3 regions of the Paenibacillus sp. FSL R5-0527 genome follow, and region 1 is predicted to be linked to each of the others. Evidence: riboswitches for the same ligand, from Rfam matches in the RefSeq annotation. Region 1 holds a riboswitch; each other region holds the start of a gene.
The links. Region 1 has a riboswitch for glycine ahead of sdaAB (L-serine ammonia-lyase, iron-sulfur-dependent subunit beta). Riboswitches for the same ligand answer to the same signal wherever they lie in the genome.
Positions count from the first base shown of each region.

Region 1 (10,722 bases):
CGTGCAAAGCGTCCGGACAGCGGATGTTGATCTGCTCTAATCTGAGTCAAATAGCCGGGTTTTAGCTAAATAAGCGCTATGGCAACCGTTAGAATAGATCTTCCGGCCGGGGAGGTGGATAGATACAGCCAATCTCCCATAAACTATGTTCGCTCGGAGGGAAAATTAATGAAGAAGCAGGCTATGAGTTGCGAAGTGATAGTTACGAAGTGGTAGTTACTAAATGATAGTTACAAAGTGATAGGAGTGAAAACGTGAAGAAGATAGGGCATGTTACGTTGCTGGTGAAAAATTACGATGAAGCGATTGAGTTCTACACGAAGAAGGCGGGTTTCGTCCTGCTGACGGATAACGCGTTCGGAGGCGGGATGCGTTGGGTGACCGTCGCCCCGGCTCAAGATGCCGGAACGGCGATCGTTTTTGTCGAGGCCGACACGGCGGACAAAGCGGACAGGGTCGGCAGCCAGGCGGCTGGTCACGTTTTTCTGACCGTTCAGACTGAGGATTGCTATCGCGATTACGAGTATATGAAGGCAAACGGGGTCAAATTTTTCGGTGAGCCAAAGGAAGTGCCGTGGGGAATCGAGGCCGTGTTCGAGGATCTTTACGGAAATCGCTTGGACCTGGTCCAGCATAACGGAATGTAGGAATGTAGCAAAATGCAAGGCGGCCTTGGTTCGAATCGTTCGAGCCAAGGCCGCCTGTTTTTTTCGCTTATTTGATTTTGATCGTGTGAACGGCGGTGCCGGTAGCCCCGTCATTATCGGTGACCGTCAGCGTCACGGTGTAGGTTCCGGCGCGGTCAAAGCGATGCTTTACTTTCGCGCCGGACGCGCTGCCGCCGTCGCCGAACTGCCAGCTGTAGCTGACGATGCGGCCGTCCTCGTCCGAGGAACGCCTGCCGTCGAATTCAACCTGCTTTCTCTTCTGCGCGCTATTAGCGGCCTTGATCACGGCTTTGGGAGCCAAATTGTCGTCCGGGGGATTTTGCCCGGGGTCATCCGGGTCTTCCCCGGGATTTTCCCCGGGGTCCTCGCCCGGATCTTCACCCGGCGGGTTGCCGCCCGGCGCGGCGACGAACAATCGGCCCGGGGCCTGGAAGTCGCCGGCGTTCCCGGCTTCGTCCCGCACGCTGACGACGATCACTCCACCGTCAAGCACAAGCGCTGCCGGCGTAACATAAACGCCCTCATAATGCCCCGGGGCGGTTTCTTCCAGGGCGATTCCGTTGCCGCCGCTTTCCGCCAGCGCCACCGGCAGCTCGATGCGGAACGAGGCATCAAGTCCCGGAACGCTGTCAAAAGCTACGGTAAGCGGTTCGCCGGCGGTCAAATGCACGTCTTCGGCCGGGGAGAGGCCCGTGATTTCGGGCAGCTCGAGATCGACATAAACGGCCCGGGTGACCGTCGCTTCGTTACCGGCCCGGTCGGTAGCCGTGACCGTAACGATATTTTCGCCGGCATTTATCAAAATGCGGTGGGCGAAGGAGCCCGCGTCTCCGGCGGCAACCTCAGCGCCGTTAACGGTCAGCTTGCTCAGATAATCGTCCAACGCAGTACCGGCCACATTCAGCACCTCCGAATTGGTGCGGAATCCGTCCCGCGGCGATACGACGTCGAGCTGCGGCGCGTCGCTGTCAAGCGTCACCGTCAGCGGGAGCGAACGGTCGGTCGTTTTGCCGTTCACCACGACCTCCGCGCTCAGCTCGTTCGCGCCGGGATGCAGCTTGGTATTCAAGCTGAACCGCCCGTTCTCCACAGTCGCCGTACCGGCCGGTTCCGTGCCGTTGTACAGCTTAATCGTCGCTTCATTGGCCGGCGACGTTCCCGTTACGGCAATCGTCGGCTGGTTCGTAAAGGAGCCGGCCGCCGGCGAGGTAATCACCGGCGCGTTCACCGGGTAGCGGACAATGGCCCGGATCATAAAGTTGCCGTCCTCTTCCTTCGTCTGGCTCCAGACGCCGCTGACCCGTTGCCAGCTGCGGCCGGCGTTCGGACCGTTCTCATCGGAAGCCAAGCCCGGCGCGCTAGTGCCCGCCAACGTTTGGAGATACACGATGTAGAAATCGCCTTCGACCGTCACCGGCTCCGGCAGCGCAAGCGTCGTCCACTGGTCGTTGCGCAGCGCCGTGCCGTCAAACGGTCCTGCCAGCTGGCGGCCCGGCGAGCCGTCCGGTCCGGAGGCGTCGAATACCGCATACTGGAACGCCGTTCCGCCCGGTACGGGCCATTCCTCGTTCCAGAACCGGATGGAGGCGCCGGTCACTTGCGCCGCGCCGGATTCCGGCGTCATCCGCACCGCCCAGGCGTTGCCTGTGGAGTTAAAGGACCAGGCGTTTTCCGCCGTACCGTCATCGTAGCCGATTTCGCCCGGGAAGCCGATGAACGGCTTGAGCGCGAGCGATCCGTCGGCGCTGCCGTCCGGCGGCACGGTTACGGTGATCGTGCTGCTGTAATAGTCGCGCGCCGACACCGACAGCGTGTACGTTCCTTCCAACACTTCCAGCGAGAAGCCGCCGTCCTCACCGGTGCGCAGTGGGGCGATGGCCGCGTCCTCAAGCACGATTACGGTAGCGTCCGCGATCGGCTCGCCGCTGCGTTCGTCGCTAATCGTACCGGCGATTTGCCCCTTCGGGATCGCCTGCAAATTGAAGTTGGCCTTCGCGCTCTTCTGATCTTCAATCGAGACCGGCAGCGTTTGCGGATAAAAGCCGTAGGCTTCCGCCTTGAGCGTATAGTTGCCGGCCACATGGGTCAGGCTGTATTTTCCGGTCGCGGGGTCCGTTTTCACGGAACGTCCCGTTTCCACCACCGTCACGGTCGCGCTGGCCGGCAGGCTGCTGACGCCGGCTTCGCCGCTCCCCTGCGCTTTGCCGACAGCGGCATTATATTCGCTTTTGGTGGTGCGGATCAGCTTGTAGGCGGGACCGGGTTTGTCGGCCTTGGATTTTTGCGGGGTGATCTCGTCAACCACGTCTTGGGCAGCCTTCGTTGCCGGCGTATGCACGCTGAGCACCTGAACGTTGTCGATATACCAGCCCGCCTTGGCAACACTGTTATCCGTCTTCAGCCGGAAGCGGATTTTCGCCGTTCCGCCGGCATATTCGTCCAGGCTGTAGTATACGGGGCTCCACTGCTTGCCGTTCGTGCTGTGCGAAAATCTGCCCAGCTGGGCCCAGGTCGCGCCGCCGTCGGAGCTGGCTTCCACGTATCCGAAATCATAGCTACTTTCGATTTCAAACCAGTGGTCGAATGCCAGCGTGGCATTGTCCACCCCGCTCAGATCGATGGCTGGGGACACGAGCGAGTAATCCGCTCCATTCGCGTAGGTATCGTCAAGATCCGTGCCCCAGACGTTCGGGGGAGATACGGCGCTGCTCGGGCCGGGGGCGGACGGTGTGCCGCGTTCCCATTCGTCCTGCGTGCCGCTGTGGGTCCAGCCGCCGTCGTCGACGCCGTCAAAATCGTCGCTGAACAGGCTGACCGGACGTTCGATCGTCAGGGCGATTTCATTTGATTTTTCGCTTTCGTTGCCGCTGTAATCGATTGCGGCGACGGCGTAGTAATACGTGGCGCCGGTCGCGGTGGAAGCGTCCGTATAAGCCGTTTCCGCCGTCGTGGCGATCGCTTCGTAGCCCGTTCCCGAAGCTTCGGAGCGATACACGGTGTATTCCTTCACGTCTTCATCGGCCGGGGCGGACCAGGAAAGCTCCGCGCTGCCGACGAAATTGACGGAACCGCTAAGCCCGCCGGGAGCCGCCGGAGCCACGTCGTCCGGAGCTTGCAGCGACAGGTCGTCAAGATACCAGCCGGCTTTTTGTACCGAACCGTCGGACGTTAAATTGAATTGCAGATAAACCTGCTGGCCGGCATAGGGGCGAAGGTCGATATATTGCGTCTTCCAGCCGCCGCTCGTTCCCGTAAATTCGGCCACCGGCGCGAAAGCGTAATCGCTCTCCTCGGAAGCGATATACACCGTGCCGTAATCCCGGTTGTTTTCAAGATCGTACCAATGTTTAAAAGAAAGCAGCGCCCCTTCCGGGCTTCCGGTCAGATCGATCGGAGGCGCCAGCAGGTAGGAGTTGGCGTTCGCGGAATAGGTGCCGCTCAGGTTCGTGGCGTACACTTTTTCCCCCGAATAGGCGCTGCCCGGGCCGCTGACCGGCGCTCCCCAGGCCCATGTGTTTCCCGTTCCGCCGGAGGCGTACCCGATCACACCGGACTCAAAATCCTGCTCGTATCCGGGCTGAATCCCGGCCGACACGGTCACGGAATACGGGGCGGTGTCAAAGCCGTTGCCCCCGTAATCGCTGACCCTGATGTAATATTCAAGCCCCGCGGTTCCGACCAGGAAGGACGGGACGGTGGCTTCATAGACGCCGTCCTGGCTCGTTCCCGACACGCGCTTCGCAGGCAGGTATAAATAATGCTCGGTTCCCGCCTCCCGGGCGTAAAATTCAACCGAAGTCACGGCGACATTATCGGCCGCATGGGCGGTTAACGTTACGTCGAAACCTTCATATATTAAAGAAGGCGGAGTATGCTCCAGCACCGGTTCTTCGAAATCGTCGCCGGCGGTTGCGACCCGGCCGGACACCGTTCCGACCCCTTCGAGCACGGAACCGACGGCGTCCAGCGCGTTGACGATGCCATGGCCGTATCCGTTGTTCGGCGTGTTCGGGAACTGGCTGTCCGTGCGCGGCGTCGCCGTGCCGGTGAGGACTTCTTCGAGCTGGTCGACCGTCAGCGAATGGTTGGCCTGCAGCAGCAGCGCGGCGATCGCGGTCGTATGCGGGCCGGCCATCGAGGTGCCGTTCCAGCCGCCTTCATAACCGCCGCCGGGTACGGAGGAGCGGATGTTGACGCCCGGCGCGGATACCTCCGGCTTGATCTCGCCGTAAGGCGAGGGGCCAAGCAGGGAGAAATCGGCCAGGTTGCGGTTGATGTCCGTCGCCCCTGTGGCGAATGCCTCCGGATAGTTGGCCGGATTGGCGACGGAACCGGGACCGCCCGGATTGGTGAGAGTCGTATTTCCGGCCGAAAATTCGGGGAAGATCTGGGCGTCCCGCCAGGCTTGCACGATCGGGCGGAACCATTCGTCCACCCCCGAGCCCCCGCCCCACGAGTTGTTGACGACGTCGGGAGCCAGTTCGGGATGGAGATTCCCCTGCGCATCCACTGGAGCGAGCAGCCATTGCCCGCCGTCCAGGATAATGGCGTCGGTGGTCGACGGGTTGAAAATGCGCACCGCGATCCATTTTGCCCCGGGCGCTACGCCGATTTGGTTCGAGCCGTCCGGCTCCGATCCGACCATCGTGCCCATCGTGTGGGTGCCGTGCCCGTCGGCGTCCGCCGGGAGCGTGGCGTGGCTGTGCGGATCGTACCAGTTCAGCTCGGGGTTGACGATGTTTCCGGCGGCGTCAAACCCGCGCCACTTAGCGCGTAAAGCCGGGTGGGTGTATTCCACGCCGCTGTCGAGATTGGCGACGACGATCCCCGTCCCGTCGATGCCTTGGGCCCACACCTCGGGGGCGTTGACCTGGGCGATGTTCCATTCGACGCTGCTCGGCTTGACGGCTGCCGCTCCGGCGTGATCGGCCGCGGCATCCTTGACGGATGTTCCTTGACCGGCCGCCGCCTCCTGTTTGTCGATTTCCACCTTATCCAGAAACCGCTCTTCGTTGGGCAGAATCTTTTCTACCTCTGGAAACAGGGCGATTTGGTCAAGCACTTCTTTTGTACTTGTCACCGCCATGGCGTTTACGATAAAGTAGCTTTTGTAATCCTTAACCTCTCCGGACTTTTGCTCCTGCCTCAAATAGTTTTCCAGGCTGAATTGGGTGCGGGAAGCCGTTTCGCGCAGGGCGCTGATGACGGAGGTCCGGGCCGACAGCTTGGCGGCCGAAGGCGTCGCTTTTTGGGTTGCGGCTTTTTGCAGGGCCAGCTTGGAAACGGAGGCCGTATCGGTCTGTTCTTTTAATTTGACAAGATAAGTCACGTAATCGTCCTGCTTGAACTGCGTCGTGAGCTTGTCATCGATCTTGGCTTCGGCAATTTGCGGCGAGCTGGATTTTAAACTGGTGCTGGCCGCAGCGCCGGCGTTTTCGGCATAGGTCGCAGGAACAAAAGTAAGCACAAGGAGGATCGACATACCGAGTGAGAAATTTTTACGGAATCTTTTGAATCGGATCAACTTCTTCACTCCCTCTTCTAGGTTAATGGTTCCTTTGGAACATCCTCTTGTGGCAGCCCGGAGAATTGCCGGCTGTCAGTTAAAACCGGAGACGACCTGAGAGACTTGCGAAAAAAAGACGGACATTTATCGTAATTCCAAGCATCACCTCCTTTCATGGGAGAAAAGTTAACACTAGTTGCCGTTGAGTTGAGAAAGAGAGCCGCTTCGGGCAGCGGGGAGCAAACGCTTGGCGGTCGGGCCCGGTTTATACGGCAAGCCGGATTAGAACATAACCAAAACGTGAAGCGGAAAACAGTGAGGTATCGGCGATAAATTCAAGCCTTCGTTGAACTACCGATGGGGTTAAGGTCGGTTGAATTATAAATTCGATAGGAAAAGTAGGTTATTTTCAATAAAAAATAAAAATAGGTAAATACTGGCTTGTTTTGAAAATAGTATATCTATGAAAATGAAAATGCACAAGTAGAATTTTATGAAAATATACATATACTCATAGAAAAATAGGAATATTTTACTATATTATTTGGCATCTAGCTGAATTTGTATGTTAGCTATATTGACATATGGTGCTTTTCGTTTTACATTAATTACAAAATGATATCGCGCGAATGAGGGTCATGGGAGAGTCCGCTTTGGAGGCGGCACCGAAGGAGCAAATAGCCGGCCATGCGGGGCGGCTTTGAATCTCTCAGGTACAAGGACCATGGCCTGACGCGACTCTGGAGAGAGCGAAAGCCACCCAAGGGGTACGTGGTTCCGGCCAACGGAAGCATCAAACTCTCAGGTAACGGGGACAGAGAGAAGGCAGCAAGCCTTTTTTCTGTCCTTTGTGGTGCTTGGAGGCAAGTATCGGCTTCCTTATATCGCTGGAAAAACTGCCGCTAAACGCGGTCTGCCGTCCTTGAATATACGTCGATATACGTTTTTCTTATCATGAAGTTGGTACATAGCAGCATACTCGGCATCGAATCTTGAATTCAGCCTGGCCCAAGCCTTCGCTTCGGTGCTGAAAACCGACCTTTTTGAACACGTACTAATAGGGAAAGCTGAAAGTAAGATTTTTGCGAAATGGTGAAAACAAAGATATGGGGAACGGGGAAGATGACCATGCGGTTTAAAAATGTATTTTCGATTATTGGTCCGGCGATGATTGGACCGTCCAGCTCCCATACCGCGGGGGCGGTACGGATCGGGCGTTTTGCGCGGCAGCTGTTGGAAGAGGTGCCCGCCGAAGCGCATATCTGCTTCTACGGATCGTTTGCGGAAACGTATCAGGGGCATGGCACGGATCTGGCCGTCGCCGGCGGGATATTGGATTATCGCACGGATGACGAGCGCATCCGGGAGTCGCTGCAAATCGCGGAAGAAACGGGGATAAAGCTTGACTTTACGACCGGCGTTCAGCCGGGGGTCCATCCCAATACGGTAAAAATCGCACTGGCCGGCGAAAACCGCAAGGTCGAGGTGACGGGCGCGTCGATCGGCGGCGGGAACATTGCGATCCAGGGCATCAACGGGTTTGAGGTCAAGTGTTCGGGCGAGCTGCCGACGCTTGTGATCGAGCATGCCGACCGCCAGGGCATGTTGGCCGGCATCACGGCGCTGTTCAGCCGGGCGGACGTGAACATCGGCTATATCATAACCGACCGGAAGGGCAGGACCGAAGAAGCCTTGACCGTCGTCGAGGCGGATGGGGCGATTCCGGGCGCGCTCATCGAAGCGGTCGAAAAGCTTCCGCACGTGAGCCGGACGGCTTACATCGATTTAACGTAAAGCGTTTGACATCAAAGTGAAGGGGTAGATAAACATGCGTTTTCGGAATTTGCGGGAGCTCGTCGTTTTGTGCGATAAGGAGGCCCTGACGATTTCGCAGGTGATGCTGCAGGATCAGGCGGCGGAAAGCGGCCAGAGCGAAGCGGAAATCATGGCGGCGATGGCTGAGTATTATCAAATTATGAAGGAAGCGGTACGCCGAGGATTGACGGAGGAAATTACCTCGACGAGCGGGCTGACGGGCGGCGATGCCAAAAGGGTGAACGAATACCGCGGCAGCGGGGAGCCCGCCGCGGGGGACATCGCCTGTCAGGCCATGGCTTACGCTTTGGCGGTCTCCGAGGTCAACGCCTCGATGGGGCGGATCGTGGCCACTCCGACGGCCGGCTCCTGCGGTATCATCCCGGGGGTGTTCGTCAGCGCGCAGGAACGTTTTGGCTGGGAGGATGAGCATCTGGTGCGAGGTTTGTTCTGCGCCGGGGCGATCGGGTACGTCATCGCCAACAACTCGTTTATCTCCGGCGCGGAAGGCGGATGCCAGGCGGAAATCGGCTCGGCGATCGGCATGGCGGCGGGCGCGATGGTCGAGCTGCGCGGGGGAACGCCGGAGCAGGCGGTGCACGCCGTCGGTCTGGCGTTGAAAAATACGCTGGGCCTGATCTGCGATCCGGTCGGCGGTCTGGTTGAAATCCCCTGCATCGTCCGCAACGGCTTCGGGGCGGTCAATGCGCTGGCGGCCGCGGATATGGCGCTTGCCGGCGTGCGCAGCGCGATTCCGTCCGACGAAGTCATCGACGTCATGCTGGAGGTCGGCTCCGCGATGCCCAGCCGGCATCGGGAAACGGCCCAGGGCGGCCTGGCCCAAACGCCGACCGGCCGCAAAATCATGAAAGAGCTGCGAAACCGGAAAAAATAAGCAAGCAGAGTCCCGCCCTTTGTACGATAGGGCCGGGACTTTTTTGGTTGAGGTGTCCGTTACGGGAAGACTAGCCATTGAGGCGCTTTCGCAGCTAAACGTACGATAAAAACCAGGCGCCGCCAGGGGCCTGGTTTTTATCAAGTTAAATAACGTTATTCAGTCTCTTTATTATCCGGCAGCGCGATGTTCACCGGCAGAGTCGGGCGCTAACAGCCGGCTACAGCCAACAATTGATCTTAAAGCCTTGAAAATAGCGGAATAAATTCCCTCTATTTCTCTCAAATGGATGGATATCGCCGAAATAAAAAGAGTAATAACGCGCTAAAATCAACAACCAAATATTAATCAATAAAAAGCGAAAACGAGCAATAAAAAAACGCTCAACACGGAACGAGAAAAATTTTTAAAGGTTTTTTGCAAAAAATACCTTGCCATCCGTCTGTGGAAGGAGTAAAGTAAAAATCGACCAATTGACTATATTCTTATTTTGGTCAATCAGTCATTTTCGCGAGGGGAGGTGCTATGGGGATTGGCTCAAATCAACCGTCGGGAAATGGTGATTGAAGCCGCCGTGAAATGTTTTTCGCTGTTCGGCTATAAGGCGACGACGATGGATCAAGTGGCCAAAATCGCCAATGTAGCCAAGGGGACTATATATACATTTTTCTCCAACAAAGAAGAGCTGTTCGATGAAATTCTCCGTTCCATCATTGCGGAGATGAAGCGGCTCACGGCGCAAAAGGTGGATGAGAATAAGCCTTTTTTCGAGAATCTCTATCAAAGCATGGATGCCTTGCTGGAGTTCAGAAGCGAGCATGAGCTGCTGGCCAAATTGTTTCAGGAGGTGCGCAATTTCGGTACCCAGCAGGCGCGGGAAGGTTTGGAAAAAATCGAAAGCGCCATTCTGGATTATTTGGAGCGGCAAATCACGCTGGCTGGACAGCGCGGTGAAATTCATGCATTTGATCCGAAAGTGATTTCTTTCGTCATGCTGAAGCTGTACATAGCGTTAACGTTGGATTGGAACAAAAACCACGAGCCGCTGGAGAAGGAGCGAATCAAGGAATCCATGCGGATTTTTCTGGCGGGAGGCCTGTCGGCCGAGCGGCCGCGCATGAACCATTAACAGTTCAAACTTAAGTGAGATGATATTTGGAGGAGTAGAGGAAGATGGAAAAGCTAAGAGCACTGATACCCAGGTTGTTGATTTATGTTGCGATCGTTCTGCTCATTGCGGGCGGAATCTGGATCCTGAACTCGAACCAGATTACCTCCGGCAGCGAAAAAGAGAATCGCCCGACGGCGTTTATCGAGGCTGATCAATCGAGCGCGAGCTTTAAAGTCGGCGGACGGATCGTCGAGCTGCTGGCGGAGGAAGGCGATGAGGTGAAGAAGGGGGATATCCTGGCCCAAATCGAAAGCGATGAGGTCAAAGCCAAGGTATCCCAGGCCCAGGCGGCGGTGGCCGTGACCGAAGGCCAGATCGGGCAAGCGGCAGCTTCCGTGAATGCGGCGAAATCGAAAAAAGCGGAGGGTGAAAGTGCCGTTTTCCTGACGGCGGAAACGATCGACAAACAGATCGCGCAGGCGCAGGCGGTGGTTCAGGCGGCCCAGGCCAAGGTTAATGGACTCAAAGCGGGAGCGCGCCCGCAGGAGCTGAAGCAGGTGAAAGTCCAAATGGAAGCGGCCAAAAAAGCTTACGACATCGCCAAGGACAATTTGCAGCGGACGTCAGGCTTGTTTGCCGAAGGGATAGTCAGCCAAGCCGATTTTGACAAAGTGAACTTGTCCTATACGCAGGCGGAAGCGTCTTACAACGCCGCGGTCGAGCAATA
Region 1 covers NZ_JBBOYI010000001.1:2,303,927-2,314,648, forward strand. Annotated here, with positions in the region: gene NYE69_RS10105 (VOC family protein) at 255-647, shown strand; gene NYE69_RS10110 (S8 family serine peptidase) at 715-6,192, opposite strand; glycine riboswitch at 6,804-6,909, shown strand; gene sdaAB (L-serine ammonia-lyase, iron-sulfur-dependent subunit beta) at 7,303-7,968, shown strand; gene sdaAA (L-serine ammonia-lyase, iron-sulfur-dependent, subunit alpha) at 8,003-8,884, shown strand; gene NYE69_RS10125 (TetR/AcrR family transcriptional regulator) at 9,417-10,013, shown strand; gene NYE69_RS10130 (HlyD family secretion protein) at 10,058-10,722, shown strand, end outside.

Region 2 (10,722 bases), 1.8 Mb from region 1:
GGGAACAACTCATCAAGGACACCGAGGACATGGTAAACGAAAAACTAAGCCAATATCCGCAAATGAAAGGCAAAAAAGTGGTTTGGGTTAACTTCTCGGCTGAAGATTTGTCGCAATTGCATATTTATACGCCTGTAGACTCTCGCGTTGCTTTCTTGTATGAGCTGGGAATGGTTTATCCTGAAAGTGTTACGAAACAGATTACGGACCCTAACAGCTACTCCTTGAATTTAAGCGCTGAGAATGTCGAGGCCCTTTACGATGCCGATCTCATCGTCGGATATGGGAATGACGAATTGCTGAAGACGCTCCAAGCCGATTCACTACTTGGTAAAATTCCTGCGATCCAAAGAGGTTCTGTCGCCTTTATCGACAGCGATACACCTTTAGTAGCTGCCGGAACTCCTAACCCGCTTTCGATAGCTTATACCATTGATGAATATCTAGCATTAATAGGAGGAGCTATTGACAAGATCAATGAATAGTTCTTCGGTGTCAAAAGACAAACAACCAAGCTTACATATGCCGAAGCATTTTCCGACAGTTCTGGTGATTTGTGCAGTCTTGCTCGGCGTGTGCGTAATTGCATCTCTGGTCTTAGGGTCTCGGATGGTAAGGTTTCCTGAACTGATAGAAGGTTTATTTCATCAAGATGTCCAATCCTTCGGGGCTAACGTGGTTCGCAAAAGAATTGCCCGAACCGTGTTCAGTTTATTTTGCGGTGCGGCGCTTGGAGTCTCTGGAGCGCTTATGCAATCGGTCACGCGCAACCCGATTGCGGACCCGAGTATACTGGGAGTGAACACAGGCGCGTCCTTGTTTGTGGTTTGCGGAATTGCATTTTTGAATATAAGCACCGCAAATGAATATATATGGCTAGCTTTAGCCGGAGCCGCGATTACTGCGGTGTTCGTATTTGGAATCGGCTCTATGGGGCGTGGCGGCGCCACGCCCATTAAGCTTGTTTTGGCCGGAGCCGCCACAAGCGCCGCGCTTTCTTCTCTGGTCACCGCCATCATGATTCCACGCTCCTATGTCATGGATCAATTCCGGTTCTGGCAAGTGGGCAGCGTCGGCTCGGCAACCTGGAGCGCTATAGCCACATTCACCCCGTTTCTGATCGTTGGCATACTGATCGCCGTAATGACTGCACCGGCGCTAAATGCGCTGGCATTGGGGGATGATGCCGCGACCGGACTCGGCGTTCGCACAGGATTACTGCGGTTTGTCGCGGCTTTTGCAGGTGTTGTTCTATGCGGGGCGACTACGGCCCTCGCAGGCCCGATTGGTTTTATCGGGCTTTTGGCCACGCACGTCATCCGTCTCATGCTTGGGCCCGATCTGCGTTTGGTAATCCCCATGTCAGCTATTGCGGGAGCCATCATTTTGACAATAGCGGATGTGTGCGGCAGGCTCATCGGCAGCCCGGGAGAACTTGAAGTCGGTGTGGTTACAGCGTTTATAGGAGCTCCAATCCTAATCATATTAGCGATGAGATCGAAAGTGCGTTCATTATGAAAAATCATTCTGTTGAATTTATCATGGCGGGCCGGCGTCAAAGACGCCGCCGGTGGATACTGATCACCGGCTTCCTTGCAGTACTTGCATGCTTGCTTTGCTGCGCTATGCTGTTACTGGGAAACACCATTTATCCGGTTCAAGATGTCATCCGGGCGCTTTCGGGAGAGCAGCTCAAAGGCGTGTCTTTTGCGGTGAATTCGATACGTCTACCGAGAATGCTGGCAGGTCTTTTCGCCGGATTTGCTTTTGGTGTTGCCGGATACATCTTCCAGACTATGCTGCGCAACCCCCTTGCGAACCCGAATGTCATCGGGATTACCTCCGGCTCAAGCGCGGCGGCTGTTTTTTGCATCACCCTACTTCATTCAAACCGGGCGGTTGTTTCCGTTGCTTCGGTGATTGCCGGTCTTGTTACGGTTATCATTATTTATGTACTGTCCAGGGGGAAGACATTTTCGGTCGGGCGGTTGATCCTCGTCGGAATCGGCATACAGGCCATGCTTGACGCCCTGATTTCCTACCTGCTGCTGGTTGGCGCTCAACAAGATATTCCCGCAGCGATCAGATGGCTCAGCGGCAGTCTGAATGGCTCGCAAATGCACGAACTTCCGCCTCTTGTCCTAACGGTATTGATCTTTACGCCTATTGCTATCGTGCTGGGAAAACATCTAAGTCTATTGGAACTTGGAGAACAATCGGCCACTTCGCTTGGAGTGAACACGGACAAGACAAGAATAGCGCTTATTTTGAGTTCTGTGTGCATGATTGCTCTGGCTACCGCTACCACCGGGCCAATCGCTTTTGTCTCCTTCCTTTCGGGGCCGATCGCGAAAAGACTGGCCGGAGCCGGCTTCTCGAACATAATCCCGGCTGGTCTTGTTGGCGTAAATTTAGTGTTGGCGGCAGATTTAATCGGACAATTTGCTTTCGAGTACAGATTCCCTGTGGGCATCATGACCGGAATACTCGGAGCGCCGTATCTGATCTTCCTGCTCATCCGAATGAATCGAAAGGGCGAGTTATAATGAAACCAACGCATCTATTTCAAGCCGAACAGCTCGTGGCCGGCTATGATCATAAAACGATTATCCAAGGTGTAGACCTTGTTATCCCCAGTCATAAAATAAGCGTTATTATTGGAGCCAACGGCTGCGGAAAGTCCACGCTGCTGAAAACACTGGCAAGGCTGATAAAGCCTAAATCCGGCAAAATCTCGATTGACGGAAAGCCCATCGGCAAAATGCCGCCAAGACAGCTGGCGCGCGTGGTTGGACTGCTGCCGCAATCCCCTATTGTTCCGGAAGGCATTTCGGTAGCGGATTTGGTTGGACGGGGAAGGTTTCCGCACCAATCGTTGTTCGGCGGATGGACTAAAAAAGATTATGAAGCCGTTGCCGAAGCGATGCGAATTATGGATATAACGGAGTTTGCCAATCACAATATTGACGAGCTTTCCGGCGGTCAACGGCAGCGCGTCTGGATTGCCATGGCTCTGGCGCAACAAACCGACATTTTATTTCTCGATGAACCGACAACCTTTTTGGATATCACCTATCAAGTCGAAATTCTTGACCTGCTCACGGACCTTAACCGTAAACACGGAACTACGATTGTCATGGTTCTTCACGATATCAACTTATCCGCGCGTTATGCGGACCATATTTTTGCGCTTCAGCAAGGAAAGCTTGTGGCGGAGGGCGAGCCGTCTCAGGTGATTACAACCACATTGGTAAAAGACATTTTTGGGCTCGATTGCACGGTGATACAAGATCCCATTTCGGGCTCTCCGTTGGTAGTGCCCAAAGGGCGGTATCATGGTAATGAATAGAGACGGCCGATCTCGGGTGACAACATAAAGGAAAAAAAAAGGCGTTATTTCAGCCGATATCCCCCATGTTGCGTATAATAAAGGAATTTTATGGCGCTATTCCCACGATTTAGTAGCGAAAGGCCGCCTTTCGACGTGTTCATCGAAAAATAAGACCCAATAGTTCCCCTATCGTGATGAATAGGCTCAAATTCGGAAAATAGGACCCTAAAGTTTCTCTATTTTATGGGGACGATACTGAGCACAAGAAGTATCTATTTGTAATCCAACCGCACTTACTGCATTTTGTTTTCGATCCGCTGCATGAACTCTTCGGCGGCACTATAGCCGAGCTGCTTGAGATACCAATTGTTGGCCGCCGCCTCAATCAGACCGGCCACATCTCGTCCCGGCTGGAGCTGGACCTCGATATGCGGAATCTTGACGCCGAGATATTCCGTGAATTGAGGTTCCCGTTCCAGCTCATTGTTCAGAGCATTCTCCCGCCATGAAGCCAATTCAATGTCGAGTACAATCCGCGTCTCGTCCTGAAAAGCCCTACGCCCGTATTGGCGTACGACATTAATCAGGCCGATGCTGCGCAGCGCAAGGAATTCGCGCGTGGTTTCGTTATGCGTTCCGAGCAAAGTCGTTGGCCCCAGCTTCTTCAGCACCACAATATCGTCCGCAACGAACCGGTGGCCCCTTCTGATGAGCGTGTGGGCGGTTTCGCTTTTGCCGATCCCGGATTTGCCGCGGAGCAAGACGCCAATGCCCGATACATTCACGCATACCCCATGGATCGATATCTCCGGCGCAAGCGCTTTGACCAAATAGCTGTCCAGCTTGGCGATAAACTCCGTTGTCGTCTCCTCCGTCCTTAGCAGCGGAATCCCCTCCTGATCGCAGAACAAGGTCAGATACGGGATCTCCTGCTGTCCTGACGTCACAATAAAGCAGGGCGGATGATATTTGACGATGTTGCCGATATGCAGCTTGCGTTCCTCAATAGATAATGTCAGTAGATAGTTAACTTCCTTACGGCCAAGCACTTGCACCCGCTCCATGGGGAAAAAATCAAAATACCCCACAAACTCCAGCCCGGGTCTGTGCGCCCGCGGACGGGTAATCACACGGTCCATACGGCCCGCCCCGGCAAGCACTTCCATATGAAACATATTCGCAAGACTTTGCACCGTGATCGTCTTCATGTTGTTCTCCCCAATGATTAATGATTCTGGAATGACACTGTTTAAGATTATTTACCCGCTTTTCTTCGATTCGAATAATACAAAGCAAACAGCAGAATAAACCACAGCGGCGTCAATAATAAGGCCATGCGTGTTTCTTTGGCAACCAGCATAATTATAAGAATTATAGCAAACAACGTCAGAACTGCATAATTAACAAAGGGGGTAAACGGAGCTTTAAATTTCGATTTTGCCTGCAACTCTGGCTGCGTCTTTTTATACTTGATGTGACAAACAAGAACCACACCCCAGACCCAAATAAAACAAATGGCGCTAATGGTGGTGACGACGCCAAACGCTTGCTCCGGAATAAGCTTGCTCAAAAGAGCTCCCCCGGATAGGACAAGCGTGGAGATCAATAACCCGTTTCTGGGCACATGGTTTTTATTCAGCTTGGCAAAATGGGATGAAGCCTGGTTATTCTTACTCAAATTGTATAAAATTCGGCTGGTTGAAAACATCCCGCTATTACAAGCGGAAGCGGCTGAAGTTAATACGACAAAGTTAATAATTCCCGCGGCAATCGGAATCCCGACCAAACTAAACGTTTTAACAAAAGGGCTTTCTGACGGGCTTAGCTCCGTCCAGGGATTGATGCACAATAGGGCAATAATCGCGCCGACGTAGAAGAATAAAATTCTAAGCGGAATTTTATTAATCGCCGAGGGGATATTTTTTTCCGGGTTGGATGTTTCCGCGGCCGATACCCCCACCAACTCCACACCAACAAAGGCAAACACAACCATTTGGAAGGAAAGCAAGAACCCGGGAACTCCGTTTGGAAATATGCCGCCATGTCCCCAAATATTTTTGACCGTAACCATTCCCGTATCCGTTTTGAATCCAATCACCAGCAAGACGACCCCAATGGCAATTAATGCGAGAATCGTCACTACCTTAATTAAGGCAAACCAAAACTCCAATTCGCCAAAATTTTTTACGGTTAACAGATTAAGTCCTAATAAAACAACTAAGCAGATAATTTCAGGCACCCATTGCGGGATATCAAACCAATATTGTACATACACCCCAACCGCGATCACATCGGCCATAGCCGTCATGATCCAGCAAAACCAATAGGTCCATCCGGTTATAAACGCGGCCCGCGGTCCAAGATAGTCTTCGGCAATGTCCGTAAAAGATTGATATCCGGCTTTGGACAACAGGAGTTCTCCCAGCGCCCTCATCACAAAAAACACGGCGATCCCCACGATGAAATAAGCAAAGATAATGGACGGACCCGCCAGTTGAATGGCTTTGCCCGATCCGAGAAACAATCCGGTACCAATGGTGCCGCCAATGGCAATCAGTTGAACATGCCGATTTTCTAAATCCCTCTTTAATTCTTGTTGTGCCAAACCAAACTCCTCCTTAACGTGAAAAGTTGAACAATGGATTAAATCCAATAAAAAAAGAGACTGGATGCGCTCCAATCTCCCGGTCATAAGAATAACTAAATAGACTTGTTATTAACTATTTTCGAAATAACAAATAGATATTCAGTACTCTTCTGTCCTTTTGCCTGAGATTGTGAACCCTTCGGCGCCGCGGAATCCCGCGGTCTCTCCAGAAGCTGCTCCTGCTATAGTACGATCCATAGCAATCATAGCTTGCCAACTATTTAATTTTTATTGTAACAACCCATTTAAATATTTTTCAATATTACTCGCAGTGAAAAATTTTGTCAACGAGATAATTCCCATTCGCCCAGGTTTGATTACGGCAGTGTTTCCCCGGGCTGTCTGTAACGGTAAACGTAACGGATAACTTTATTCATTTAACCGAGCGAAGGGTTATCCCGAACACAAATCATACGAGGGCCTTATCAGTTTAGATAGTGCAAAATACGGTATAATAAAATGCGGACAAATATACCTCAAACGTTTAAAACCATAGCTCACAAATCATCACACTCATTGATGATTTACTCTATTTACTTCCGTTCAACCCTTCGCAGATATACTTTAAAATAACTCTGAAAGGAGGGAATGTATGGTCACCATTCTTATCGTTGAAGATGACCAGATGTTGCGTCTTTTGACGAAAGCGAAACTCAGCCCACTATATAAAATCAAAGAAGCTGCTGATGGCCAAGAAGCGTTGGAAGTTCTCGATCGCGAACATATGGATCTGCTCGTGGTGGATATTCAAATGCCGAACATGAACGGTTATGAACTGGTGCGCACCCTGCGGGATAGCGACGATATGACGCCTGTCATCATGCTGACGGCCATGAACGCCTTTTCCCACAAAAAGGAGGGATTTGCCTCGGGCGTGGATGATTACATGACAAAGCCCATCGACTATGAGGAACTGATTTGGCGTATTGAGGCACTGCTGCGGCGAGCACAGATTGCCAACGAAAAGCGCATTGTGATCGGCGGCTTCTCCATGGAGCAGAACACCTTTTCCGCCCAATATAACGAAGAAACAATTCCGCTGACAAACAAGGAATTTGACCTGCTGTACAAGTTTCTCTCCTATCCCAATGTCGTATTCACCAAGCAGCAGTTGATGGACGAGATTTGGGGTTACGACTCCGAGACAGAGTACGATACCATCAAAACCTACATCAGCCGTCTGCGCAACAAGTTTTCGATGTGCAAAGAATTCGACCTGATATCCATTCGGGGACTTGGATATAAAGCGGTCATCCATAAGATGGGAGGCGGCCATGAAACGATATAATCAAGACGCGATCTTTAAGCTGGTTCAATTCCGGTGGGTTTTCATTGCAGACGCAATCGTAGTTATCGGCGCAGTGATGGCCTATGGGCTTATCGCTACATACTGGCTGGGCATGAACAGGGAGAACGCTCTTTCCATGCTGGCTATCATTCCGCTTATGATTATTGTTGTCGGTTTGGGAACACTTTTTACGCTACGATCCGTCCGCCGGAAAATGGGTGATCTGTTGATTGGAATAAAAGAAGTATCCGACGGCAATCTGGAGGTGCGGTTAGACAGCAGAAAGGCGGAAGAATATGCACCCATCTATGATGGATTTAATCGCATGACGGCAGAACTGAAAAACACGAAGGCAGAGATGCAAAACTTTGTCAACGAGTTTTCCCATGAATTCAAAACGCCGATTACTTCAATCTCCGGGTTTGCCCAATACCTTATTGACACAGGAGACGGCATTGAGAGCCCGGAACGGATTCAGTATCTTCGGGTCATTGCCGATGAATCCCTTCGTTTGTCCACACTATCGCAGAACACGCTTCTGCTTTCCAAGGTCGAAGCCTGTGAAATCATCACCGAAAAAGAAGCATACGATTTATCCGAGCAAATAAAACGGTGTGCAATCCTGCTGCTTCCGAAAATCGAACAGAAGAAGATTGAGCTGGAGCTGGATGTTGACGATATATCTTATGTGGGCAATGCGGAACTGATGGAACAGGTATGGATCAATCTGCTTAGCAACGCCATCAAATTCACCCCTGAACACGGAGAAATCAAAATTTCCGCCAAATGCACCTCAGATCAGCTTACGCTTAAATTTTCCGACAGCGGTGTGGGCATGGACGAAGAAACCGCCGCGCATATCTTTGAGAAATATTATCAGCACGACACGACCTCCGCTGTACGGGGCAACGGCATCGGCCTTTCCATTGTTTTCCGCATCATTTCCCTGTGTGGCGGTGAAATTTGCGTGGAAAGTAAACCTCAAGAAGGTAGCACCTTTATTATCACGTTACCCGTCTAACGTATGAAATACAATAAAAAGCGCAAATCGGACTCCGGTGCGGTTTGCGCTTCTTTTTTGCTTTCATATGAATTATGACTTCTTTTTACTTTCGCTCAACCTTCGCCCATTAAGATATGCTCATACACACAGTAATCCTAACAACGATAACACAGAAGGAGATTGAGAACATGAAAAAGAATATGAAAAAGATGTTGATGGCGAGCATGACAGCCTTGGCCATCGGGATGATTGCTGCGGGGTGTGGAGCCACTACGGATTCAGGCCATGCTGAAGATACAGCAAATTCCAGCTCGGTTGAACCCGTAGTCAGTATTTCTGATTCCTACGATAACACGGAAGAACTTGCGGCTGTTTTCCCAATCATCAATCCCACCCCCATCGACACGGAAATGGGGAAGAACATTCAGAATAGACTGCTGAACGGGTTTGAAAACTGGAACAGAGGCTATGATGCCTGGGAAACCTGGGGCGATATTCTGTATACTGAGGATTCCCTTTATAACGTACACGGTGTGAAGCTCACCTTGAAGGAATATCAGGATTCCATGAATGCGACGCTGCAGTCCAGCGATATTCAGATGGGCAACTTCAATAATATGATCATCTCCGGTGACTGGGCTGCGATTCGATACGACATTTCAACGACCAACAGACAGACCAAAAAAACTTCGGACGGAAGCGTGATGGAGTTTGTCCACTTCAAGGACTATGGAGATGAACTGGGCACTCGGGTTGTGGAAGGCTGGGCCGGAACAAAGGGCGCAGATTTTGACGGTTTGACAAGTTTCCAGACCGACCAGGCGAAAGCGGCACAGCAGGCTGCATTGGATGCCATCGTCAATGCGAAGATCCCTGATACAACGGATCTTGAAGCCAAGTATCCTGTTACCTATCCCACGCCGATCGAAAACGATATGGCTAAGAAGATTCAAAATGCCATATTGAACGATTTTGAAAATTGGAATCAGGGCTTTGATGCTTGGTCGGTAGGGGCAGATACCTTTTATGACAGCAACCTGCAGTACCATACGAATGATGAAACCATGACCCTTGAGGAATACAAGGCTTCCGTAAAGAACGCTGCTGAATCGACCGATGTAAAGCGTATTAGCTTCGATAATATGCTAATCAGCGGAGATTGGGCGGCCATTCATTACAGAATCACCAATCAGGACGCAACGACCGGCGAAAAGACTGCCGGTGACGTGATGCAGTTCCTGCACTTCGCGGAGGACGGCGACAGCGTGAAAGTGATTGAGAGCTGGACGAAATAAGCCCGTGTATTTATGTGATGTATATTTCAACTTTGTGGGTAGGGTTTAAGACATGAGAAAAGCCGTAGGACTTAAAATCCTACGGCGAATGTCCGTTAGGCATTACCCGCCTTGGATGGTTTGTTGCTGGGTGCAAACCACCCGATTAGGGCGATCGCCACCAGGACAGCGTAGAAGACAATCGTCCAGACCGTGCTATGGGGAAAATGAGGATCCAAAACCCCAATATCCTCATGGGCAAGGGTGATGACGGCGAGCTTTACTCCAACCCATGCAACGATCGCATAAGCCGTCGTCTCAAGCGCCGGACGTTGGGCTAAAAGTTTTACAAACCAAGTCGCCGCAAATTTAATTAAGATCAGGCCCGCAATTCCGCCGAGCAATACGACCATAAACTGGCCTGCGTCCATCCCCCCGAATTCGCCAAGCGGCGAGTCCGGCAGCCCTAGCGCAAGCGCCACCGCAGCCAGGATGGAATCGATCGCAAAGGCAAGGTCTGCCAGCGCAATTTTTCCTACTGTAGGCCAAAAACTTTTCCCTGCCGACTCTTGTTTCGTGTCCTTGTGCACATCCTCATTCTTCTTGCCGAACCGCGCTTGGATGATGTGCTTCAAGCCCAAGTATAGGAGATACGCCGCACCAATCGCCTGCACCTGCCAGACGTTAGCAATAAAGGAAATCGCAAATAACGCGGCAAAACGAAAGACAAAGGCCATCATGATTCCATAGTTAATCGCTCGTTTCTTCTGTTCGTCCGGCAAATGTTTCGCGATAACCGCAAGAACGAGCGCATTGTCGGCCGATAACAATCCTTCCAAACCGATAAGAATGAGTAGTGCCCAGGCATACTCCAACCACATTTGCTCCATCTCCCTTTGTAAAGTAAGTTGTATCAACCCGACAATGCCGCACGTAAATAATATTGACTTGTACAGCAATGGGTATACGAGATGTTATACGAAATACCCCCCCGATAGAGTTCATTTTTTTACGATGAGAATAACATCGCTACTTCCTCCTGAAACACCTCTCGATCTTTTCCGTCCATCCATGTTCGTAAATGCCGGGCCAACAGGGGATAACAGGTCCTTTATAACCAATCTGACATTAAAATAAGAAGACAAAAACATAAAAGGAGCTGCCAAGCAGCTCCTTAGT
Region 2 covers NZ_JBBOYI010000001.1:457,361-468,082, forward strand. Annotated here, with positions in the region: gene NYE69_RS02090 (iron-siderophore ABC transporter substrate-binding protein) at 1-485, shown strand, start outside; gene NYE69_RS02095 (FecCD family ABC transporter permease) at 478-1,518, shown strand; gene NYE69_RS02100 (FecCD family ABC transporter permease) at 1,515-2,546, shown strand; gene NYE69_RS02105 (ABC transporter ATP-binding protein) at 2,546-3,349, shown strand; gene hprK (HPr(Ser) kinase/phosphatase) at 3,625-4,539, opposite strand; gene NYE69_RS02115 (amino acid permease) at 4,587-5,936, opposite strand; glycine riboswitch at 6,079-6,158, opposite strand; gene NYE69_RS02120 (response regulator transcription factor) at 6,571-7,266, shown strand; gene NYE69_RS02125 (HAMP domain-containing sensor histidine kinase) at 7,253-8,287, shown strand; gene NYE69_RS02130 (nuclear transport factor 2 family protein) at 8,458-9,564, shown strand; gene NYE69_RS02135 (TerC family protein) at 9,660-10,433, opposite strand.
Region 2: another riboswitch for glycine. It lies ahead of NYE69_RS02115 (amino acid permease); the one in region 1 lies ahead of sdaAB (L-serine ammonia-lyase, iron-sulfur-dependent subunit beta).

Region 3 (10,722 bases), 2.7 Mb from region 1:
CGGGAGATGTCGTGGAAGTCGTCAATCCCGGCGGGGAAGTGCTGGGACGCGGGATCGTCAATTACGACGCCGAGCAGCTGCAGGAAATTCTCGGGCTTCCCAGCGGGGAGGTCATCAAGAAGCTGGAAATCGTCCACCGTCTGGAGGTTATCCACCGGGACGAATGGATTTCGTTAAAATCATAAATCAAAGAATCATAAGGAGGCCTAAAACCATGAGTGAAGTCAGACAAAAAGCCGAGCGGGCCGCCGGCGCCGTATCCGCGCTGAACCGCCTGACGACGGAGCAAAAAAACGAAGCCCTGCTGGCCGCCGCCAAAGCGCTTGTGGACGGCAGCGCCGCGATTATCGCGGCCAACGAGGAAGATTTGCGGCGCGGCCGGGAGAACGGCACTTCTTCGTCGATGCTGGACCGGCTTGCTTTAAACGAGAAACGCATTAAAGACATCGCCGAAGGGCTGCGGCAGATCGTCGCTTTGCCCGATCCGGTCGGAGACGTGCTGGAGACGATCGACCGCCCGAACGGCCTGCATATCGTGAAGAAGCGCGTGCCGCTCGGCGTCATCGGGATCATTTATGAAGCCCGCCCCAACGTGACGGTCGACGCGATGGGACTGTGCCTTAAGACCGGCAACGCGGTCGTGCTGCGCGGCGGCTCCTCCGCCCTCGCCTCCAACCGCAAAATCGTCGAGATCATCCACGAGGCGTTAAGCGTCACCGCCATCCCGGTCGACGCCGTGCAACTCATCGAGGACCCGAACCGTTCGTCCGTCGACGAGATGCTGAAGCTGAACGGGCTGCTGGATGTCATCATTCCGCGCGGCGGCAGCTCGCTGATCCAAACGGTCGTGCAAAACGCCACCGTGCCGGTCATCGAGACGGGCGCCGGCATCTGCCATACGTACCTGGACGCCGCCGCGGACCCGAAAATGGCCGCTTCCATTGCGCTCAACGCCAAAGTACAGCGCCCATCGGTATGCAATTCGATGGAAACGCTGCTCGTCCATGAAGACTTCGCCGCCCGGCATCTGCCCGAATTGGCGGACCGCTTCAAGGAGGCGGGCGTCGAATTAAGGGGCTGCGCAGCCACGAGACGCCTCGTGGCCTGGGCGAATCCGGCAACCGAAGAAGACTATGCGACCGAGTACAACGACTATATTTTGAATGTGAAGGTCGTTCGCAACTTGGAGGAGGCGCTGGATCATATCCGCCGTTTCGGGACCAAACACTCGGAATGCATCGTTACGGAAGACCGGCAAACTGCGAAGCTGTTCCAGCAGGAAATCGACGCGGCCGCCGTGTACCACAATGCGTCCACCCGGTTTACGGATGGCTTCGAATTCGGCTATGGGGCCGAAATCGGCATCAGCACGCAAAAACTGCATGCCAGAGGACCGATGGGCCTGCCTGCGCTGACATCCAGCAAATATATCGTTACGGGGAACGGGCAAATCCGGGAGTAAATCTGCAATAAGCCTGAAAAAAATCCCTGTTAGCCAATATCCATTCTCTACATCAGGAGGTAATTCCCATGAACCCGAACATATCCCTTGCCTCCGCCTCGATTTGCTTTTACGGCGCCGGTTCGATGGCCGAAGCGATCGTGCGCGGACTGATCCATAAAGGCGTCGCCGCCGCGGAGCAAATCGCCATGCTGAACCGCTCGAGCCAGGAACGGCTGGCCTATTTGTCGCAGACTTACCGCGTCACGGCCGCAAACGAGGAAGCCGCCAAACGGCAGCATCTCCGGGAAGCTTCGATCATCGTCCTGGCGATGAAGCCGAAGGATGCCGGGGAAGCGCTTAGCGAACTCGGCCCGATGCTGCGCGAAGGGCAAATGATCGTCTCCCTGATCGCCGGTCTGTCGATTGCGACGATCCAGGCGCTGCTCGGCGGCAACATCCCGGTCGCCCGGACGATGCCGAACACGTCCTGCTCCATCGGCCGCGGCGCCACCGGGATCTCCTTCTCCGCCGAAATGTCGGAGGAGCAAAAAGCGCAGGTCTTGTCCATGTTTCAAGCGGTCGGCATGGTGAGCGTGATTCCGGAGGAACGGATGGAAATCCTGACCGGTGTTTCCGGGAGCGGCCCCGCATATATTTATTACATGATGGAAGCGATGATCGAAGCGGGCATGGAAGGCGGCCTAACGTCCGAGCAGGCGCGAGAGCTAACGGTGCAAACCGTGCTTGGCGCCGCCCTGATGATGGCGGAAACCGGCGAAAATCCGGCCAAGCTCCGGGCCGACATCACTTCGCCGAACGGCTCGACCCAGGCGGCGCTGGAGGTGCTCGAAGCGGGCGGGTTCCGGCCGAACGTGAAAGCCGCGGTGCACCGCGCCGCCGAGCGGTCTTTGGAAATGGGCGAGGCGGTTCGAAAGTCGCTTTTGTAAGCCAAAATTCTGGATGAAGCACGAAGGAGGACGGCCTGGATGAATTTTTCGGACATTCCGTTGGAGGAAAAACAAGCTGCGCTCAGCGAACTGCGCGGCGTCAAGGAGCAGCTTGCCGCCCGCGGCTGGCTTCCGGCCATGAGCGGCAGCTTGTCCGTCCGGGTCGGAAGCTTTGCGCCGGGCAATTATCATTTTGCGGTGACGTCGGGCATGAAAGGCCGGACGAACCTTCCGGCCGAGGAGTTCCTGTTTGTGGACGCCGCCGGAACGCCAAGCGAAGCTACGAAGCTGACGCCCGGCGAAGATGCGCCGGTCCACGCGAAGATCTACCGGATGACCGGCTGCGGCGCGATTCTCCACGTGCACACCGTATTTAACAATGTGCTCAGCGAATATTTCGGCGACGAAGGATTCGTTCCATTGCAGGGCAACGAGCTGATCAAAGCGCTGGGCATCTGGGAGGAGGACGCCGCTGTACGCATCCCGGTCGTGCCGAATTACGCCGACATCGCCGAAATGGAAAGGCGGATTCCCGCCGCGCTCGACACCCGGGTTCCCGGCTTGTTGCTGCGGGGCCACGGCATCTACGCCTGGGGCTCCACCGCGTTCGATGCCGTATCCCGTCTGGAGGCCTTCGAATTTATGTTCGAAGCGTTGTACCGCTCCCTCCTGCTCCCTCCCAAACGCAAATGATCGCACCGAGCAACCTTGCGGCCAGCGAAGCAAAAAGAGGCAATGCGATAAGCAAGCCGAATCCTCATCGCTGCCGCGAGGTTTTTTTGCCTATCACAGGCCTTTATCTTTCAAGAAACTCCGCATAAGCTTTGGCATCCATCAACTTGGAAAAAGCGGCGGCGGGGTCTTCCCGAAGCTGAATCCGCACCATCCATCCCCCATCGTAAGGTTCCTCGTTCACCAGCTCGGGCGCCGTTTCCAACTCCGTGTTGATCTCCAGTACCGTTCCGCTGACCGGCGTAAACAAATCCGCCACCGTTTTGACCGATTCGATCGTGCCGATGCCGTCCTGCGCTTCCACTTCCGTTCCAAGGTCCGGCAGCTCCACAAATACAATATCGCCCAAGCGATGCTGAGCCACGTCGGAAATGCCGATTTTTACCGTTCCGTCCCCCAAATCCAGCACCCATTCATGTTCATCGCTATACCACAGATTTCCCCTAATATTGGCAGACATGCGTATTCCTCCTCTTCCGGATCTTTCTCGTTCAGATTATTCCAAACCTAGCTGTAGTGTCAATATTACTAACATAATTTATAGATTCAAAAAATGAAAGCGTTGCATAATACAAAAATAAAATATTTTTTATATTTTCATGATAAGTTTATTGACATATTTCGCGGTTTTGAGTATTAATGTAGATGTAATCAGCGGTTGAAGGCAGAGGGAGAGATTACAATTCCAGGCAATTGTAACGCCGAAGGAGCAAGCCGTTGCGGAAGCGGTGAATCTCTCAGGCAAAAGGACCTCTGCCGGACGCGTCTCTGGAGAGAATTCGTCTTTATCGACAGAAGGCGGATCACCCAAGGGGAAACCTGCTTTTTCAAAAATGCCGGAGCGCAAGATGACCGGTGTTTTGCCGCAGGGTAACTCTCAGGTACAAAGGACAGAGCCCGGGAATATCCGATTCGTTTGCCGGTCGGAATTTCTTGGCCTGTCTTTTTATTTTTTCATGATATGTGCAGGTAAAATACGGCCCACCGCGGCCAAACGAGGTGATGAAATGTCCGAACCCGTAGAACCCCTATTGCAACGAACGCCGCTATACTCTTGTTACTCCCGGTATGAAGGCGTGCGCTGCATCGATTTCGGCGGCTGGGAGCTGCCGGTGCAGTTCAGCGGCATTCAGAAGGAACACGAGGCCGTGCGCGAGCGGGCCGGCTTGTTTGACGTATCGCATATGGGCGAGTTTTACGCCGAGGGTCCCGGAGCGGGAAGTTTTTTGCAGCGGATGACGACAAACGACGTGAGCCTGCTGGGGCCGGGAAAAGCCCAATACACCCTGCTCTGTTATCCGGACGGGGGCGTTGTCGACGATCTGCTGGTGTATAAACGGGACGAAGGCAAATACATGCTTGTCGTCAACGCCGCGAACATCGCCAAGGATTGGGAATGGCTGCGCCGGCATCTGCCCGCCGAGGGCGTCAGTCTCTGCAACGTTTCCGCCGCCACGGCGCTGCTGGCGCTGCAGGGACCGCTGGCCGCCTCCATCCTCTCTCCCCTGTGCGAAGGGTATGATCCCAGCGTTATGCGCCCCTTCACGTTTAAACCCGCGGCCCGGGTCTGCGGCATTAAAACGCTGCTCTCGCGCACCGGCTATACCGGCGAGGACGGGTACGAGCTTTATGTTGCCGCGGAAGACGCCCCGGCCCTTTGGGACGCGCTGATGCGGGCCGGCGAGCCTCGCGGACTCGTGCCGGCGGGGCTCGGCGCCCGGGATACGCTGCGCTTTGAAGCCGGCCTTCCCCTCTACGGGCAGGAGCTGTCGCCGAGCATTTCGCCGCTGGAAGCCGGCCTCGGCCGGTTCGTGAAGTGGGACTCCGGCCCGTTTATCGGGCGCGAGGCGCTGCTCAGGCAGCATGAAGAAGGCGTACTGCGGCGGCTGGCCGGTCTGGAGATGATCGACCGGGGCATTCCGCGCGCGCATTATCCGGTGTTTGCGCCGGGCACCGAGGACCCCATCGGTGAAGTAACCACGGGCACGCAATCGCCGACGTTCAAAAAAAACCTCGGCCTGGCGCTGATCGCCGGCGCCCACGCGGCGGCCGGCACCGTGCTCGAGGTGGAAATCCGCGGCAAACGGCTGAAAGCCAAAGTCGTCCCCCTGCCGTTTTATCGCCGAAACGCATCCGCCAAGCCGTGAAAGGAGTACGAGAAACTTATGATAAAACACCGTTATTTGCCGCTGACCGAACAGGACCGGGCCGAAATGCTGGAAGCGATCGGCGCGCCTTCGCTCGAAGCGCTGTTTCAGGATATTCCCGAGGAGATCCGCTTTAAAGGCGCGCTGCCGGTTTCGCCGCGGCTCGACGAATACGCCTTAACCCGGCACATGTCCGCGCTCGCCGCGCGCAATGCCGACACCGACCGTTACGCCAGCTTCCTCGGCGCGGGCATTTACGATCATCATATTCCTTCCGTCGTCCAACACGTCATTTCCCGCTCCGAATTTTACACCGCATATACGCCGTACCAGCCGGAGATCAGCCAGGGCGAGCTGCAGGCGATCTTTGAGTTCCAGTCCTACATCTGCGAGCTGACCGGTCTTAAGGTGGCCAATGCCAGCATGTACGACGGAGCGACGGCACTTGCTGAAGCCGGCTCGCTGGCTGCGGCCGCCACCCGGCGCAAGCGGCTGGTCGTGGCCCGGACCGTTCACCCCGATGCCCGCGAGGTGCTGGCGACTTACGCGCGCGGCCTGAATCTGGAGATCGCGGAGGTCGGCTGGGAAGCGGGCGTTACCGACCGTAAGGCGCTGGAGACGGCTATCACGGAAGACACCGCCGCCGTGCTGGTGCAAAACCCGAATTTCTTCGGTTCCCTCGAAGATATCCGCGCCATCGGCGAGCTGATCCATGCGCGCGGAGGCCTCTTGATCGTCAGCTGCAACCCGCTGTCGCTGGGCCTGCTGGAAGCGCCGGGCAAGCTGGGCGCGGATATCGTCGTCGGCGACGCGCAGCCGCTGGGCATCGCGCCTTCCTTTGGCGGCCCGACCTGCGGATTTTTCGCCGTGGCGGACAGCTACATGCGGCGGATGCCCGGGCGGATCGTCGGGCAGACGACCGACCGTAACGGCAAGCGCGGGTTCGTGCTGACCCTGCAAGCCCGGGAGCAGCATATCCGCCGCGAAAAAGCGACCTCCAACATTTGCTCCAACCAGGCGCTGCTCGCCCTCGCCGCGTCTGTGTATATGTCGCTGATGGGCAAACAAGGCATGGCCGAGGTCGCGGAGCTGAACCTGCAAAAAGCGCATTACGCCAAAACACGCCTGGCTTCCATCCCGGGCGTAGGCCTCCCCTTTCCGGCCCCGGTTTTTAATGAATTCGTCATCCGGCTGCCGGAAGGCGCCGATCCGCAGCGGCTGCAGCAAAAGCTGCTCGAGGCCGGATTTATCGGCGGATTTGATCTGGGGCGCAGCTACCCCGAACTCGCCGGACATGTGCTGATCGCCGTGACCGAAAAACGCAGCAAAGCGGAAATCGACCAATTCGTCAGTGTAATGGAGGAATCGATATGCGCGAAATAAATGAAACCAAGCCGGAGGAATTGCTTATTTTCGAACGCAGCCGGCCCGGAAGGATCGGTTATTCCCTGCCGGAATGCGACGTCCCCGCCGTGCCGAAGGAAGAGCTGGTGCCGCCGGAAATGCTGCGCCGCGAGGGGCTTTCGTTCCCGGAAGTGTACGAGGTCGATGTCGTGCGCCATTATACCGCCTTGTCCCGCCGCAATTTCGGCGTTGATAACGGGTTTTATCCGCTTGGCTCCTGCACGATGAAATACAACCCGAAAATCAACGAGGATGTGGCCCGTTATCCCGGCTTCGCCAAAATTCATCCATATCAGCCGGAGGAAAGCCTGCAGGGCGCGCTGGAGCTGATGTACCGGCTGCAGCGGGATTTGGCCGGGATTACCGGCATGGACGAGGTCACCCTGCAGCCGGCCGCCGGAGCGCATGGGGAATGGACGGGCCTGATGATGATCCGCGCCTATCACGAAAGCCGCGGCGAGAAGCGGACGAAAGTGATCGTGCCGGACTCCTCGCACGGCACCAATCCGGCCAGCGCTGCGGTCGCCGGCTTTGAGACGGTGACCGTCCCTTCGAACCAGCGCGGCATGGTCGATCTGGACGCGCTGCGGGCGGCCGTCGGCGAAGATACCGCCGCCCTTATGCTCACCAACCCGAACACGCTTGGCCTGTTCGAGCAGCAAATCGTGCAGATCGCCGAAATCGTCCATGCCGCCGGCGGCCTGCTGTACTATGACGGCGCCAATTCGAACGCCATTATGGGGATTACGCGGCCCGGCGACATGGGCTTTGACGTCGTCCACCTCAACCTGCACAAAACGATGAGCACGCCGCATGGCGGCGGCGGTCCAGGCGCAGGTCCGGTCGGCGTCAAAAAGCGGCTCGCGCCTTTTCTCCCCGAGCCGACCGTCGTCCTGGACGAATCCGGCCGTTACGCCATCCGCGGCCGGCGTGCGGAGGGGGCGGCAGGCTTCGCCCCGTTGGTAGGCACGGAAAACCCGCCCGGTTCGGTTAGTTCCGTTGGTTCGGTTGGTTCGCTCGGCTCGGCTGGCTCGGTTGGTTCAATTGGTTCGCCTAGTTCGCCTGGCTCGGTTGGTTCGATTGCGCCTGGTTCGCCCGGATCGGCTGGCTCGGTTGGTTCAATTGGTTCGCCTGGTTCGCCTGGCTCGGTTGGTTCGATTGCGCCTGGTTCGCCCGGCTCGGCTGGCTCAGTTGGTTCCGACGGCCCGTCCGTCTCTCCGACTTCTGCCGCCTTCGTCGGCTCGCCCAGCCCAGCCCCCGAAGGCAACTCGCCGGGTACACAAGGCTCAGCCTCCATCGGCCGGGTCAAAGCGTTTTACGGCAATTTCGGCATTCTCGTCCGCGCTTACGCCTATATCCGCAGCTTGGGCCCGGAGGGACTCCGCCAGGTTTCGGAAAACGCCGTGCTGAACGCCAACTATATGATGAAACGCCTGGCTCCTTATTACGAGATGCCTTACGAGGATCAGCCGTGCAAACACGAATTCGTCATGTCCGGCAGCGGGCTGGCCCAATACGGCATCCGCACGCTTGACGTCGCCAAGCGGCTGCTGGACTTCGGCTACCACCCGCCGACCATCTATTTTCCGCTGAACGTCGAGGAATGCATTATGATCGAGCCGACGGAGACCGAAAGCAAGGAAACGCTGGACGGGTTTATCGATTGTATGATCGCCATCGCCAAGGAAGCGGAGACGAACCCAGGTCTCCTGCTGAACGCCCCGCACACTACGCCGGTAACGCGCCTGGACGAAACCGGGGCCGCCCGGAAGCCGGTGCTGAACTGCGCCTGCGGGTAACGGAAACCAATGAACGACACACCAAATGCAAAAGTGCAGTTGATTTTCGCCAAAAAGCCCCAAAACAGCTGATCAAGTGCAAAAGTGCATTTCATTTTCGGATAGTATGCTAAAATTCACCAATTTAAGCCGAATTAACTGTACTTTTGCATTTCAACCGCTCAAATATGGGAATTTACGACAGATGAAATGCACTTTTGCATTTCCTTGCAATAAGTCGTAACAACCAGGGAACAAAGACACGAATAAAAGCAAAACCGCCTTCCCGGGAAGGCGGTTAATTCATGTTCCACGAATAAGGCCCGGCTTAAAAGAAAAACGCGAAATAGATCACGATCGCCAGCAAAATCCGGTACACCGCAAACGGCACCAGCTTGACGCGGCCCACCAGCTTCAGGAAAAAGCGGATCGACAGCAAAGCGAACAAAAACGCGCTTATGAACCCGGCGATAAAAAAGGGCAGGGTGTCCGACGTAAAATATTGCAGGTTTTTGACCAGCGAAAGAGCGCTGGCTCCGGCCATAATCGGCACTGCCATGATGAAGGTAAAATCGGCGGCCGCCTTGTGGCTTAAGCCCAGCAGCACCCCGCCGGAAATCGTCGATCCCGAACGGGAGAAGCCCGGCCAAATCGACAAGCATTGGAAGAGGCCGATCGTAAACGCCTGCTTGTAAGTGATTTGGTCGACGGTTTCCACCTTGGCCCGCTTTGGCGCAAACCGGTCGGCCGCAATCATGAGCAAGGCCCCGACCACCAAACCGATCAATACCGTAGCCGTCGAGAACAGATGCTCATCGATAAAATCCTCAAGCAGGACGCCCAATACGCCGGCCGGAATCAGCCCGACAATGACCTGGGTTAGCTTGAGCCGCGATCCGCCGCCATGTTTAAGCTGCCGAGGCTGGTACGACCCGTCCTCCGCCACGATCATCTCGTCGGACCACGCCGAAGCGCTCCCTTTCTTTCCCATAAAACGGGACAGTCCGAGCAGTTCCATAAACCGGTTCCAGAACACGACTACCACGGCCAAAATTGAGCCGAGCTGGACCACAACTTTAAACGTGTTGGCTACGTATTTGGTACCCAGCAGTTGTTCGGTCCGCAGCCACATATCGTCCACAATGATCATATGCCCTGTCGACGAGACGGGGGCAAATTCCGTAAGTCCTTCCACCATCCCCAGAATAATTGCTTTGATCAGATGCAAAAAATCAATCATTTCAGCTTCTCCTTTGCTAGTCAATCATCCCATCCGTCATTCTACCATTCGTCCATTCTACCATTTCGCCTATGATTTCGTCCATCAGTCCGCCGGCTGCTCCGGCTGCTCCGGCGTCCGGCGGGCGCCGCCGCCCCTTCTTTTGCGCAGCCAAAACACCAGCACGGCCGCCGCGGCGACGGCAATCACTCCGTAGGCGACATGGGAATAAACGTCCATAAACGCGACGATTTTTTCCCAGTTGCCTCCCACCGCCGCGCCAACCAATACGAGGGCCACGTTCCAAATCAACGTGCCGATCGTCGTAAACAGCAGGAACAGTCCGAACTTCATTTTGGCCATTCCCGCCGGTACGGAAATCAGGCTGCGGATGAGCGGGATCATGCGGCAGAACAGCACCGTCCAGTAGCCGTAGCGGTCAAACCAGGCGTCCGCTCTGCGGATGTCCTCCTTTTTGAGGCGGAGAAAACGCCCGTAGCGGTCAACCCAGCCTTCCAGCCGGTCCACGTTAACCAGCAAGCCGATCCCGTACAGGATCACCGCCCCCAAGATCGAACCCAAGGTGGAGGCGAGGATGACCCCGGCCGGAGTCAGGCTGGTGTAAGTGGTCATAAAACCGCCGAACGTCAAAATCACTTCCGATGGAATCGGCGGAAACACATTTTCCAGGGCGATGAGCAAAAAAATACCGAAATACCCATACTGCTCCATAAAATCCGTAATCCAATTATTTTCCACGTCGTACCTCCAAACCGTTTTATCGAATCGCTTTTTTCACATTGCGCAAATAACGGGCCCGAATCAGCAGAAAATAGGCGGCTTGCGCAAGCAAAAAGCTGGCTAAAATGAAGGCCGTCTGCCAGGCCACGGAAAAGCTGAACAAGCTCTGCATCGCCTTGAACGCGAACAAGCTGTGCACGATCGCCAGCGCGATCGGCACGAAAAACAACAGGCCCACCTGTCTGGTGACGATGCCGGCCAATTCTTTTTCCGTCAGCCCCAGCTTCGCCAGCGCCCCATACTGCCGCCG
Region 3 covers NZ_JBBOYI010000001.1:5,048,031-5,058,752, forward strand. Annotated here, with positions in the region: gene proB (glutamate 5-kinase) at 1-185, shown strand, start outside; gene NYE69_RS22265 (glutamate-5-semialdehyde dehydrogenase) at 215-1,462, shown strand; gene proC (pyrroline-5-carboxylate reductase) at 1,531-2,391, shown strand; gene mtnB (methylthioribulose 1-phosphate dehydratase) at 2,431-3,084, shown strand; gene gcvH (glycine cleavage system protein GcvH) at 3,188-3,583, opposite strand; glycine riboswitch at 3,782-3,886, shown strand; glycine riboswitch at 3,890-4,019, shown strand; gene gcvT (glycine cleavage system aminomethyltransferase GcvT) at 4,131-5,270, shown strand; gene gcvPA (aminomethyl-transferring glycine dehydrogenase subunit GcvPA) at 5,289-6,653, shown strand; gene gcvPB (aminomethyl-transferring glycine dehydrogenase subunit GcvPB) at 6,641-8,473, shown strand; gene NYE69_RS22300 (undecaprenyl-diphosphate phosphatase) at 8,781-9,692, opposite strand; gene NYE69_RS22305 (DedA family protein) at 9,777-10,403, opposite strand; gene NYE69_RS22310 (ABC transporter permease) at 10,450-10,722, opposite strand, start outside.
Region 3: another riboswitch for glycine. It lies ahead of gcvT (glycine cleavage system aminomethyltransferase GcvT); the one in region 1 lies ahead of sdaAB (L-serine ammonia-lyase, iron-sulfur-dependent subunit beta).